Regions from separate parts of the Nocardioides sp. Z38_18 genome, predicted to be linked through region 1. Evidence: predicted binding sites of a transcription regulator. Region 1 holds the regulator's gene; each other region holds the start of a gene.
The links. Region 1 encodes LexA, which represses DNA repair genes until DNA is damaged. Its sites were predicted from a motif close to TCGAACANNTGTTCGA; they were not measured.

Region 1 (4,380 bases):
GTAGTCGGTGGACGTGGTGCCGTCGTGCTCGAGTCCCAGGTTGTGCCCGGTCTCGTGGGTGGCCGCCTGCGCCACCGTCATCGGGTCGAAGCCCTTGTTGTAGGCGAAGACCCAGGCCGGCTGGTAGTCGGGGGTGGCCCTGATCAGGTCGAACGTGCGGAGGTAGGCCACTCCGAGGCAGCCGCCGCACACCGACGCCCGGGGAGCCTCGGAGCTGGTCACCACGACGTGGGTGCCGTAGGTGGTGTCGCTCGCCGAGCTCCTGGTGATCGCGGCGACGCCGAGATCCTGCGTGGTGACGTCCACGTCGAACGGGGCATAGCTCTCCGCGACCTGGCGCCAGACCTCCTGGATGAACCCGTGCTCGGAGGCACTGAACGTGCTCGGTGAACCGTCGGTGTCGAAGCCGGTGTGTACGCCGTCGGGGATCGAGCCGCCCTTGGAGGTGTTCCAGCCGGTGCCCGTGACGGTGGCCCCGTCGAAGTCGAGGAAGATCTTGCGGGTGGCGTCCGGCCGGCTGTGCAGGGTGAAGGTCTCGCTCACGGCGTACGCCGCGGCCACGGTCGGGGCGGCGTCACCCGAGGTGGTGGTGACCTCGGCGGGGGCCTCCTCCTCGAAGTAGACACGTCCCTCCGGGGTCAGCCAGACGGTGTCATCCTCGACCAGCAGCTCCTCGAAGCCTGCCGGGGAGAGTCCGTTGCCGGCAGCGACGGCGGGGAGCCGGCCACCGAGCGCGCGCACGGCGGGGCGGCCCTGCATCCGCTCGGGCAGGACACGGGGCTCAGGGTCGGCGGCAGGCTGGGTCCGGTTGTCCGCGAGCGACGCGTCGGGCTTGGACGCGCTGCCCACGGCCTGTTCCTGGACAGCCGGGGTGGGACGCGCACTGCCGGGATCGCCCGCGGGCGTCGAGGGGTCTTCGCCGGCTCCCGGGGCGAGCGGGACGGCTTGCGGGCCGGCGGACGGCTCGCCCGAACGCCCGTCCTGTGCGAGGAGTGCGGGTACGGCGACCAGCAGCAGCGCGAGCACTGCGATGACGCACGCGCGCCAGGACCGTACGGACATTCATGCAGTATATGTCCGAAATAATAGTATTCCGGCCAGTTGTCTCACATCCGGCGCAGGACGGTGGTCACCTTCCCCAGGATGGTGGCGTAGGTGCCGTCGATCGGGTCGTAGGCATCGTTGTGCGGCAGCAGCCAGACCTTGCCGTCGCGGCGCTGGAAGGTCTTCACCGTGGCCTCGCCGTCGAGCATGGCGGCCACGATCTCGCCGTTCTCGGCGTCGGGCTGCTGGCGGATCACCACGTAGTCGCCGTGACAGATGGCGGCGTCGATCATCGAGTCGCCGGAGACCTCGAGCAGGAACAGGGTGCCGTCGCCGACGAGGCTCTTGGGCAGCGGGAAGATCTCCTCGACCTTCTCCTCGGCGAGGATCGGTCCACCAGCGGCGATCCGGCCGACCAGCGGCACCATCGTGGGTGTGGGTACGGCGTCGCCCAGGCCCGTCTGGTCGTAGCCCGCCTCGTCCGCCGAGGCGATCGCACGCCGCGCGGCCATCAGCTCGGGGATGAACACCTCGAGGGCGCGCGGGCGGTTGGGATCGCGCTTGATGAAGCCCTTGCCCTCCAGGACGCGCAGCTGGTGGGCCACGCTGGAGGAGCTGGTGAGCCCGACGAGCTCGCCGATCTCGCGGATGCTCGGCGGGTAGCCGCGCTTCTCGATCGACTCGCGGAGCACGTTGAGGATGCGCTGCTGCCGCGGGGTCAGGCCGGTGCTGTCCGGAGCCGCGTCCGGAAGCTCGGTGACCTTGGCGCCGGCTCCCGCCTCGAGCGTGGCCGCGGTGGTCTTCGGGGCGGTCTTCTTCGCCCGGGGGAGCCGGGTGGGCTTCTGGGGGTCCTGATCGCGAGTCGCCATGGGGAGAACCTAGTCCAGCAACATGCGTCACTTCAAACACATGTTCGAAGGGCGTGTCGCGCTACTTGTCGGTCGTATCAGCCGAACATTTGTTCGACTGGGTGCTTGCTTCGTTCGAACACGTGCCCTAACGTCGTACACGTGTTCGATCGAACATACGCTCGATCAGCCCGGCAGGTCCACGGAAAACGAACTTGTCAGTGGCTGCCGATAGAAATCGATCAACACACAGCAGGGGTCGCCAACCGACCGCTCGGCCACCTGGGCCGGGCACTTCCCCGAAAGGTTGACCGATGAGCACTCTCAGCATTCACCGCCCGCAGGACGCCACCTCCGCCAACGAGGTCGACGCGCGTTTCGACGCCCTGGTCCGCGCCGCGGTCCCGACGCAGCGCGACCGCCGCGTCGAGGTCGACTTCGACCGGGTCTTCGATCTCGACTACGGGCAGCGCGCCCTCGAGGCAGTTCCGGCCCGTCCGGTCCGTTCGGCACCGGCGGCACGCCGGGTCCGCTCCTCGCGCCGGGTCGCCCCGGTTGCGCAGCCTGGTCCGGCCACCCCCCGACGGGTGCGGCTGACCCGCCGCGGCCGCGTGGTCGCCGTGCTCACCTTCCTCGGCCTCGCGCTCGCCCTGATGACCGCCTTCGGCGGCTGGGCCGCCGCGGGCCTCTCCGGAGGCACCCCCGAGCCGGTCCGGGTGATCGAGGTCGCCCCCGGCGACACTCTCTACGACATCGCAGCGGACCTCGCCCAGCCCGGCGAGATCCGCACGATGGTGCACCGGATCAAGGAGCTCAACTCGCTCCCCGGTGGTCAGATCGCCGAGGGCCAGAAGCTCGCGGTCCCGCGCGGCTGACCTTGGCACCAGACGTGCCGACGACCTCTTCGACCCGGGTCGCCGGCACGGGGGACCCGCGGGGTGGGCCGACACGCTCGACCCACCCCGCCCCCCATCCCACCCAAGGTGGTCGAGCAGCGAGCGAAGCGAGCGGCCAGTCGAGACCCACTCACGCGACGGGCAAGGCTCAGCCGCCCACAAGGTGGTCGAGCAGCGAACGAAGTGAGCGGTCAGTCGAGACCACTCAGGCGACAGGCAAGCCTCAGTCACCACAAGGTGGTCGAGCAGCGAACGAAGTGAGCGGCCAGTCGAGACCACTCTGGCGACAGGCAAGCCTCAGTCACCACAAGCTGGTCGAGCAGCGAACCAATTGAGCGGTCAGTCGAGACCACTCCAGGCGAGCAGCACGCTCAGGCCCGCGCAGCACCCTCACTGAGCAGGAATTGCCCCGCCGTGTATGTCGCCATCACAGCCGTCTCCAACGCCTCCGGCGGATCAGTGAGTGCAAACTCCCTCAGCCCGAGCAGTGTGTCGGAGAGCAGGAACAGCCCCGCACCGGCAGCGGTCATCCGGCGAGCCGTCGGCGAGAGGCCGTCATCGAGCATCGTCGCCGCGGCCGCCATTGCGGACAGCAGGGTCGAGTACCCGAGCACCGGGCCGCCCAGCTCGCGCTGCCGGCGTCCCGCGAGCACCGCGATCGCAGGTCCAGTAACCGCCCACGTCCCGACGACAGCCCGGGCCCCTGGGCCCGCGGTGAGCGTCCCGGCTCCACCATGACGCAGGAAACCGGTCAGGTAGGCCACGTGTCCCACACCGAAGGACCCGGCACCGGCCAGGAACGCGCGCGTACCCGGTCGCAGCAGGGCGACGTCGCCGCCCCAGCCGGCCGCCTGGGCGACGAGCGTCGTCGTGCGCAGGGGGGATGTGCGGGCGCGGGGATCGGTGGCCAGCGATCCCGCGAGCACGGGCATCAGTAGTGGCTTGGTCACCAGACGGGCGCGGTGCGCCCACCTGTCCGGGCGGCCCGAGAGCCAGGTGTCGGTGGCTGCCAAGCCGGCGTAGGCGAGCTTGAGTCTGGTGGAGGTTCTCGGCGTTCGCACCGGGGGAACCTAGTGCACGGGCAGGCCTCGCACGAACCTGATCAGTGCCCACGCCCGCTCAGCGCCGGACTCGCCTCCGCGACCCGCAGTGCAGTGGCGGGACCGGAGGTGGTCACGGTGCCGTTGACGGGCCGCAGGGGACCGCCGTTGAGGGAGTACTCCGCGCTCCAGGTCACCACCACCCGGTGCGCGACCGTGCGGTGCGCGTCGGCATAGCGGTGCACGATCTCCTTGGCCGGGTACGGCGCTCCCGGGGTCGTGGTCACCGCCGTCGTCCCGTCGCCGTGCACCCACTCGAACCGGCTCGGCACGATCTCGAGACGCACGGACTGTCCGAGCAAGGTGACCTGGCGGGTCAGCGGCTCGGCCCGCGTGAAGAAGATCGTGTCGAAGTTGATCAGTGTCTTGTCCGCCGGCTGGCTCTGCGAGCGAAGCGACGGCAGCGGGACCCGCCGGAACGCTGCCAGGATCATCGCCTCGGTCACCTGCGGGGGAGCGGCGGCAAGTGCGGGAGGTCCTTCGCCTCCGTAA
Region 2 (4,380 bases), on a different contig from region 1:
GCTCAACGAGCACTACGGGCCCGAACTGGGCGAACCGTTCGTCACGGCGGGGTGCTGCTACTACCGCGACGGGCACGACTCCGTCACCTGGCACGGCGACAACATCGGCCGCGGCCGCTCGCAGGACACGATGGTCGCCATCGTGTCCTTCGGCTCACCGCGCAAGCTCCAGCTGCGGCCGCGCGGCGGTCACACCGAGGTGACCCACGCCCTCGGCCACGGCGACCTGATCGTGATGGGCGGGTCCTGCCAGCGCACCTGGGAGCACGCCGTACCGAAGACCTCCCGCCCGGTGGGCCCGCGGATCAGCGTGCAGTTCCGTCCGCGCAACGTGTTCTGAGCTCACGGCTGCCCCTGGGGGCAGACTGAGTGGCGTGAGCACGGAATCTCCCGGATCCGCGACCGATCGCGAGCTCGAGCGCACGATCCTGCAGCTGCTGGACCAGCGCGCCCCGACCTCGACGATCTGCCCTTCCGACGCAGCGCGTGCCGTGGGGACCGCGGCGGACTGGCGGGACCTGATGCAACCTGCCCGCGACGCGGCCGCTCGCCTGGTGAGCGCAGGGAAGGTGGAGATCACCCAGGGCGGGGAGGTGGTCGACTTGACCACGGCCACGGGGCCGATCCGGATTCGCCGCGTCCTGCGGGACTGGCAGTGAGATGGTGCCAGAGCACCAGCAGAGCCGAGGTCGCGAGCAGAACAAGAGTGCGGCGCTCAGTCACCCCGGAATGCCAGCAGCATGCCACTGACAGCGGCGGTCACCACGCCCGCCAGCTGCACGACCTGGCCGATCGCGATCGCTGCGCCGTTCTCGCCCAGCAGGTTGTCGAAGCCGTCACCATAGATGCCGCTGAGGACGAAGCCGACGACCACGAACAGCCCCAGCAGGGCTCCGACCCCGTCGGACCACCGGCGCCGGACGCCAGCGACGAGAGCCGCGCCGGCCAGCAGGATCACCAGCCCCGGCGGAAATGCCACGGGGAACTCGACGCCGGCCGCCCACAGGACTGCGATCCCGACGGCACCCACCAGCAGACCACCGACCAGGGTGGTGCGCCTCCTCACGCATCCTCCTTCGTCCAGGCGACCAGCTTCTCCGGGTTGAGCACCGACCACATGCGAACGATGCGGTCCTCGGCGACCTCGAAGGCCATCACTGCGACGGTGACGTCGCCCGCCCGGGCGATGAGACCCGGCTGCCCGTTGACCAGGCTCTCCGTCATCGTCACCCCGGCCAGCGCGGTGGCGCGGCCGACAAGGAACTCCGCGATCCTCAAGGCGCCACGCACCGGCCGCCGCTCCGCGCTGACCCGCCCGCCACCGTCGCCGACAGCGACGGCCGCAGGGTCGAGCAGACCGACCAACGCTTCGATGTCACGGGCCTCCCACGCCTGCTTGAAGCGGCGCACGACCGCCGTGCGCTGAGTCGTGGACGTGACTGGTGGGGGCGACCCGGCGATTCGACGGCGGGCCGAGGACGCCAGTTGCCGGGTGGCCGCAGGGCTGCGGCCGACGATCTCCGCGATCTCCGGGAACGGGTAGCCGAAGACATCGTGCAGGACGAACGCAACCCGTTCGGCCGGAGTCATGGTCTCCAGCAGAACCAGGAATGCCATGTGGACCGACTCGTCCAGAGTGATCTGGTCCACCGGGTCGAGGGGGGTGCTGCCGTCCTCCGCCCACATCGTTCGCGCCGGCAGCGGCTCCGGTACCCACTCGCCGACGTACCGTTCGCGTCGGAGGCGAGCCGATCCCAGCAGGTCGAGACAGATACGCCCGGCGACCGTGGTCAACCACGCACCCGGGACCCGGACGGCCGTTCGCTGCTCCTCAGGCATGGCGTACCACCGGACATAGGTCTCCTGGACAACGTCCTCGGCCTCGACCAACGACCCCAACAGGCGGTAGGCGAGGTTTCGCAGGTGCCCGCGCTCGGCCATGACAGCGGCCAGGTCGGGATCGCCCCTCTCAGGGACGAGGTGGGGCGGGCACTCATGGGACGAAGTGTCCCTCGGTTCGGCGTCATTCCCCTACGACGAAGCCGACCGGTGTCGTGTGAGGTCACAGGCCGACCTCACACCGGCACGGCCGGCTCCGTCGGACACACATGCACACAACTCTGTGGATCATCGCCGGACTGCTGGCGGCCATCTTCTGCGCCAGCGGCGCAGCCAAGCTCGTGCAACCCAAGGACAAGCTGGTCGCCTCCAGCGCCGGGGCGGCGCTCGAGGGCTTCAGCCCCGGCGCGATCAAGGTCATCGGCCTTCTCGAAGTCCTCGCCGCGGTCGGCCTCGTGCTTCCCGACATCGTCGGTGTCGCGACATTCCTCGTCGCAACGGCCGCCATCGGCCTGGTGCTCCTGATGATCGGCGCCGCATTCACCCATGCGCGCCGGTACGAGGTGCAGCCGATCATCGTGAACGCGATGCTGCTGGCGTCCGCGGCCGTCGTGGCCTACGGCCGACTGGGTCCCTGCGCCTTCGTCGACTGACCCGATTTGAGAGCCAGTTGAATCCTCCCTCTTGCGCCCGCCTCTCGGAAACTATAGAATCGAACACAGGTTCGATCCAATAGTGATGCTGAGGGATCGGCCCGGACTCTCCCGTAGCGGAGGTCCGCCTGCTCACGGGCGTGCTGCATCGACGTGTGAGACCAGTCAGTCATGGTCACGAGTCGGTGCGGGAGGTGCTCAGATGAGCTCGACGTTCGATCGGCCCGCGCTGCACCCGGTGCTGGCCTGCGCGGACACCGTGGAAGGGGCGTTGAAGTCCGCTGCCGATGTGGCGGTGGAGTTCTTGGCTCCCGCCGAGAAGCGGGCTGCGTTGGTGCAGCTGACCCGGGTGGAGGCACAGCTCGCTTCCCTGCGGATGCGGGTGCTGGCCGCCTCCGACGACCTCGCAGTGGTCGAGGGCGCCCGGGACACGGCCGCGCTGGTCACCCACCACACGCGTTCAGATGCCGGGACCAATCGGCGTGACCTGGCACTGGGCCTGGCCCTGGACCGCCGCTGGCAGCACCTGGGAACCGCCTTCGCTTCGGGCGAGGTGAACGTCGCACAGGCGCGGGTGATCGCGCACGCGCTGGACGAGCTGCCCGCCAACGAGCTCGGCACCGAGATCATGGCCGCCGCCGAGACCCACCTGGTCGCGCAGGCGGCGTACTTCGGGCCACGCGAGCTGCGGCACCTGGGCCGGCGGATCCTGGACCACGTGGCACCCGAGGTTGCGGAGGAGCAGGAGGCCAAGGCGCTCGCCGCCGAGGAGTCCCGCGCCTGGCGCCGCACCTCGCTGGCGACCACCCGACTGGGCGACGGCAGCACCCGGATCACGATCCACGTCCCCGACAGCGTCGCTGCCCGGCTGCACACCTACCTGGAGGCATTCCCTCACCTCGCCAGGTCGGCGTGGGCGAGGGGGACCGGGTCCCGGCCGACGTACGCCGCGGTCAGGCGTTCTGCGCGCTGCTGGAGGCGGTCGACCCGAAGCGGCTGCCGGTCCACGGTGGCGACGCCACCACGGTGATCGTCACGATCCCGCTGGCGGACCTGCGCCGTGACCTCGGCGTCGGCGAGCTCGGACCCACCGACCGGCTCACCGCCGGGGAGGTCCGGCGCCTGGCCTGCACCGGCAAGATCGTCCCCGCCGTGCTCGGCACGAACTCCGAGGTGCTCGACCTCGGCCGGTCCTCGCGGCTGTTCAAGCCCGCACAGCGCAAGGCGATGATCATCCGCGACCGTGAGTGCCGCGCCGAAGGGTGCACCATCCCCGCCGCCTGGTGCGAGGCACACCACTGGGGCAGACCCTGGGCCAGAGGCGGCCTCACCGATCTCAAGGACGGGGTCCTGCTGTGTTCCTGGCACCACCACCGCGCCCACGACGACGGCTACGACGCCAGCCGGCTACCCAACGGCGACATCCGATTCGGCAGGCGAACACGAGGGTCGTAAACTGGCGGCTGCACAGGGGTACAGCGCGTCAGTGGTGGGGTGGCGAGCACGTCGTTGAGCGCACCCGGAGAAACCGATGTCCACCCCTGTCACCCCTGTCCCCACTGCCGTCCGTCCTGCCACGTCGACGCGCACCTCCTTCCCCACGCTGCTGCGCCAGGTGGAGCCGTACTACGTGGTGCTCGACGCCGCGGTCCGGCTGCCGACGGCGATGCTGCCGCTCGGGATCCTGCTCTACGTGGCGGACCGCAGCGGGTCCTTCGCGACAGGTGGGCTCGCAGTCGCTGCGCTCAGTGTGGGCGGGGGCCTGGGCGGCGCCTTCGTCGGCGTCTTCGCCGACCGGTTCGGCCAGCGGGTCGTCGGCGTGCTGGCCACGGTGGTGCAGGTCCTCGCGCTGGGCGCCTTCCTGCTGCTCGCCCCCCGGGACGTGCTG
Region 3 (4,380 bases), 200 kb from region 1:
CGGTCCAGCAGGGTGCGGTCGGAGAGCAGCACCCCGCACGGGTGCATCGCGATGTGCCGGGGCAGCCCGTCGAGGCTCTCCACCAGCCGGAAGAACATGTCGAAGGTGCCCCACTCCCCGGCCGCCGCCTCCCGCGCCATCCCGGTGGAGCGCAGCTCGGGCAGGTCGCGCAGCGCCATCCGCGCGTCACGTGCGCGGATGTGCGGGAACGCCTTGGCGATGGCGTCGATCTCCCCCATCGGCATGCCCAGCGCCGCCCCCACGTCGCGGATCGCGTGCCGCACCTTGTAGGTGTCCATCATCGAGACGGTCGCGCACCGGTCGGTGCCGAAGCGCTCGAGGATCGCGTCATAGACCTCGAGCCGGCGGGCCGACTCCACGTCGATGTCGATGTCGGGCAGCGAGCGGCGCAGCGGGGAGAGGAACCGCTCCATCAGCAGGCCGTGCCGGATCGGGTCCACCCCGGAGATGCCGAGCAGGTAGTTGACCAGGCTGCCCGCGCCCGAGCCGCGCGCCGCGCTCCGGATGCCGAGCTCGCGGATCATCGTGGTCACGTCCCCGACGGTGAGGAAGTACGACGCGAAGCCCAGCTGGCCGATCGTCTGCAGCTCGTCGTCGAGCCGCTTCCAGATCCGCTGCCGCGGTGCCGAGCCGTAGCGCCACCCGACCGCGGCCTCGCACCGGGCCCGCAGCTCGAGGTCGACGGAAGCCGCGCCACCACTGCCACCGCCGCTGCCTGCGGCGACCTCGAACTCGGGGAAGTGCACCTCCCCGATCCCGAGGTCGTCGCGCGGGTCGAGCACGCACTGGTCGGCGAGCGCGCGGGTCCGGGCGAGCAGCTCGGTGGCGCCGCGGGAGCCGTGCTCCCCCAGCCCGGCGAAGCGGCAGATCTCCTCGGCCACCTCGTGCATCTGCTTGCCCGACTTCAAGAAGCCCTCGGCGTTGGCGCGGTCGAGATGACGGACGTCCATCGGCACCAGCCGGCGCGCGGCGTCGAGCACGTCGATCGTGGGGGCGTCGAGCCGATCGGCGTAGCGGACCGCGTTGGAGAGCACGGCCGGGACCCGGGCCGCGCCGGCCAGGCCGGCCATCCGGGCGGCGTGCGGGGAGGAGCCGGGACCGGACCCCTGGATCCGGTGGGAGACGACCTCGACCACGACCTGCTCGGTGCCGACCAGGTCGAGCCAGTGGCGCAGCACGGCACTGCCGAGGTCGTCGCGACGCAGCGTGGCCGCCCGCCCCAGCTCCGAGGCCGGTCCGAGCAGCACCCGCACGTCACGACCTGCGACGTGCTCGGCCACCAGCTCGGGGGTGCACACCGGGGTCCCGCGCTCACCTGACTGGTGGGTCGCCGAGACCAGCCGGCACAGCGCCGCCCAGCCGCTCCTGCCACCGGCCAGGAAGGTGACCCGGGGCAGCCGGGCGTCGCGGAACGCACCACCGCGGGTCGGGGTCCGGGTGGGGATCCGGGCCGGGGCCGGCCTGCCGGTCGGGTCAGGTGTGCTCGGGGAGAAGGCCAGGTCGACGCCGAGGACCGGCCGGATCCCCGCCGCGACCGCGGCCTTGACGAACCGGACCGCGCCGTAGGTGCCGTCGCGGTCGGTCAGCGCGAGCGTGTCCATCTCCTGCTCGGCCGCCCGTTCCACCAGGACGTGGGGGTGCGAGGCGCCGTACTGCAGGGAGTAGCCCGAGGCGACGTGGAGGTGAACGAAGGGATCAGCCACGAAGCGCTCTCAGGCGACCCGGATCGGGGCGTGCTCGGTCAGTCCCAGCGAGGTCTCCACCAGGGCCAGGAACCGGTCGGCGTCACGGACCAGGTCGTCGGCCTCACGCTCGGTGACCGCCCGGCGCGAGCCGGCTTCGGCAGCGGCGCGCTTGCCGGCACCCGCGGCGAAGAAGGCGGCCCACTCGGCGAGCTCGGGAGCAACCTCCGCGAGCAGGACCCACGCGTTCTTCTGCGGGCGTCGCCGCGACGAGATCGCGGGCTGGGCGCGGGCGGCCAGGAGGGCGGCGGTGGCACGCAGCGCGGAGACGTGGGCCAGGGCGTAGCGCTCCGGCACGTCGGTGCTGGCGATCGCCTCGCGCAGCGACTCCGCTGCCCGCTCCAGGTAGGAGTGCGTGGCGGCGCTCAGGAAGTGGGGCGGCGCCGCGTGCCCTGGGTGGGCTGCGGGGTGGGTTGCCGGGGTGGCTCTCGGAGCGGTCATCTGCTGGGTCATCTCGTTGTCCTCTCGATCCGTCGATCCGTCAGTCCATGGCCCGGACGAGCTGCCAGCTGCCCTCGGACCAGCTGAAGACCAGGTCGAAGACGCCGAAGCCGGGGTCCTGCCCAGGAGGCTGTCCGGGTGAGTGCTGGGCGGCGACCCTCCCCCTGGCTGCTGCCACCCGCCACACCTCGCGCTCCCGGAGGAGGTCGGTGTCGAGTGCCCCAGAAGTCGGGCCAGAAGTCGGGCCAGAAGTCGGGCCGGAAGTCGGGCCAGAAGTCGGGCCGGAGGTCGCCGGGCGGCTGGCCCACCAGGCACCGGTCTCCACCCAGTGCGCCACCACCTCGCGCACTTGCCACAGCCGCCCCCGCCACAGGAACTGGTCGGGGTCCTCGTCTGCGCCCTTGTGCACCTCAACCGGGTCGTCGTAACGCCGCACCGTCTGCTCCTCACTGTCCGCAGCTGTTCGACCCGCTGTCAGTGCCCTGGCGGAGGATGGGGGTCGAGGTCACCCTCCGCCAGGACTTGTTCGAACAGATGTTCGAACAAGTCCAAAGGTACACCTCCCCTCCGACAACCCGTCAAGAGCCGATCCGTGGCGGCGCCCCACGACCGGGCCGGTACGTTGCCCCCATGACCGAACGACCAGTCGAGCTCCCGGCCGAGATCCCCGGCGAACAGGGCCGGCCCGTGGGCGAGCACGCCGCCATCACCAGGTTCCGCGCCGAGCTCGCCCGCCGCGGCGGGCGCGGGCGGATCGTCGTGCTCCCCGACTCCGTGCACACCGCCCAGCTCGCCGCCGACGCCCTCGGCTGCGAGGTCGGGGCGATCGCCAACAGCCTGCTGTTCGCGGTGCCTGACGGCGCTGAGGGCGAGGACGAGCCGCTGCTGCTCCTGACCAGCGGGGCGCACCGCGTCGACACCGACAAGGTCGCCGCCGAGCTCGGCCTGCCCGCGCTGCGGCGTGCCAAGCCCGACTTCGTCCGCCGGCACACCGGCCAGGTCATCGGCGGCGTCTCCCCCTTCGACCATCCCGCGCCGGTGCGCACCTACCTCGACCCCTGGCTGCGCCGGCACGAGGAGATCTGGGCGGCCGCGGGCCACCCCGCCGCGGTGTTCTCCACCACCTTCGAGGAGCTGCAGCAGCTGACCGGTGCCGACGAGCTGGAGGTGGAGTGATGGAGATCTGGATCAACCCGGCCTGCACCAAGTGCCGGGTCGCCAAGTCCGAGCTGGACACGGCCGGACTGGACTACACCGAGCGGCGCTACCTCGAGGACCTGCCGACCCCGGCCGAGCTCGCCGACGTGCTGTCCCGGATGGGACTGGAGCCCTGGGACCTCGCCCGGCCCAAGGAGACCAAGGAGGCCGGCATCGACCTCCCCCGCGACGCCTCCCACCGCGACGACTGGATCGCGGCGATGGTGGCGAACCCACGCACGATCCAGCGCCCGATCATCACCCTCGACGACGGGACGACGGTGGTCGCCCGGGACACCGAGACCCTGGCCGAGGTCGTCCGGCGCGCCGGGGGCTGACCCGGCCCGTAGGGTGACCGCCATGTCAGCAGTCGTGGTGGTCGGAGGCGGGTTCGGCGGGATGGCGAGCGCCGCACGACTGGCCAAGATCGGCCACCAGGTCACCCTGGTCGAGGCCTCCGGCAAGCTCGGCGGCGCCCTGGGCTACGTCGAGCAGGACGGGTTCCGCTGGGACTCCGGGCCCACGCACACGCTGCTGCCGGCCGTGCTGCGCGACCTGTTCCGCAAGTCGGGTCGGGCGCTGGAGAAGGAGATCGAGCTCGTCCCCGTCGAGCCGGTGGCCCGGCACATGTTCGACGACGACGACGACACCGTCCTCGACCTTCCCGGAGGCAGCCGCGCCGCCCAGATGGAGGCCGTCGAGAAGGCCCTCGGCGACGGAGCCGGAGCGCAGTGGGCGGCCTACGTCGACGCGTTCGCCGACGACTGGGAGACGCTGCGCCGCGACTGGCTCGAGCGGCCCTACTCCGCCGACCTCGCCAGCAAGCAGGCCAAGGCACTGCTCACCACCAGGATGAGCCTGCACAAGCTGGTCCAGAAGGCGTTCAAGGACGAGCGGCTGCGCCAGGTGGCGGCGTACCCGATGACGCTCGAGGGCCACGACCTGCGCAATGTCCCCGCGTGGATGGGGATGTGGACCT

Region 2: the regulator LexA is predicted to act here: its motif matches at 2,552-2,567, upstream of AC4BGC_RS14650 (DUF222 domain-containing protein).
Region 3: the regulator LexA is predicted to act here: its motif matches at 2,731-2,746, upstream of AC4BGC_RS04630 (DUF6504 family protein).

The regions. Positions count from the first base shown of each region.
Region 1 is NZ_JBZAJE010000001.1:773,885-778,264, forward strand. Features, by position in the region: gene AC4BGC_RS03720 (hypothetical protein) at 1-1,062, opposite strand, end outside; gene lexA (transcriptional repressor LexA) at 1,107-1,913, opposite strand; gene AC4BGC_RS03730 (LysM peptidoglycan-binding domain-containing protein) at 2,207-2,767, shown strand; gene AC4BGC_RS03735 (lysoplasmalogenase) at 3,160-3,849, opposite strand; gene AC4BGC_RS03740 (hypothetical protein) at 3,891-4,322, opposite strand.
Region 2 is NZ_JBZAJE010000002.1:719,607-723,986, forward strand. Features, by position in the region: gene AC4BGC_RS14625 (alpha-ketoglutarate-dependent dioxygenase AlkB) at 1-340, shown strand, start outside; gene AC4BGC_RS14630 (DUF3253 domain-containing protein) at 375-659, shown strand; gene AC4BGC_RS14635 (hypothetical protein) at 716-1,066, opposite strand; gene sigJ (RNA polymerase sigma factor SigJ) at 1,063-1,941, opposite strand; gene AC4BGC_RS14645 (DoxX family protein) at 2,109-2,492, shown strand; gene AC4BGC_RS14650 (DUF222 domain-containing protein) at 2,695-3,522, shown strand; gene AC4BGC_RS14655 (HNH endonuclease signature motif containing protein) at 3,405-3,947, shown strand; gene AC4BGC_RS14660 (MFS transporter) at 4,024-4,380, shown strand, end outside.
Region 3 is NZ_JBZAJE010000001.1:978,150-982,529, reverse strand. Features, by position in the region: gene AC4BGC_RS04640 (DNA polymerase III subunit alpha) at 1-1,724, opposite strand, end outside; gene AC4BGC_RS04635 (SAV_6107 family HEPN domain-containing protein) at 1,734-2,216, opposite strand; gene AC4BGC_RS04630 (DUF6504 family protein) at 2,245-2,640, opposite strand; gene AC4BGC_RS04625 (YbaK/EbsC family protein) at 2,835-3,380, shown strand; gene AC4BGC_RS04620 (ArsC/Spx/MgsR family protein) at 3,380-3,739, shown strand; gene AC4BGC_RS04615 (phytoene desaturase family protein) at 3,762-4,380, shown strand, end outside.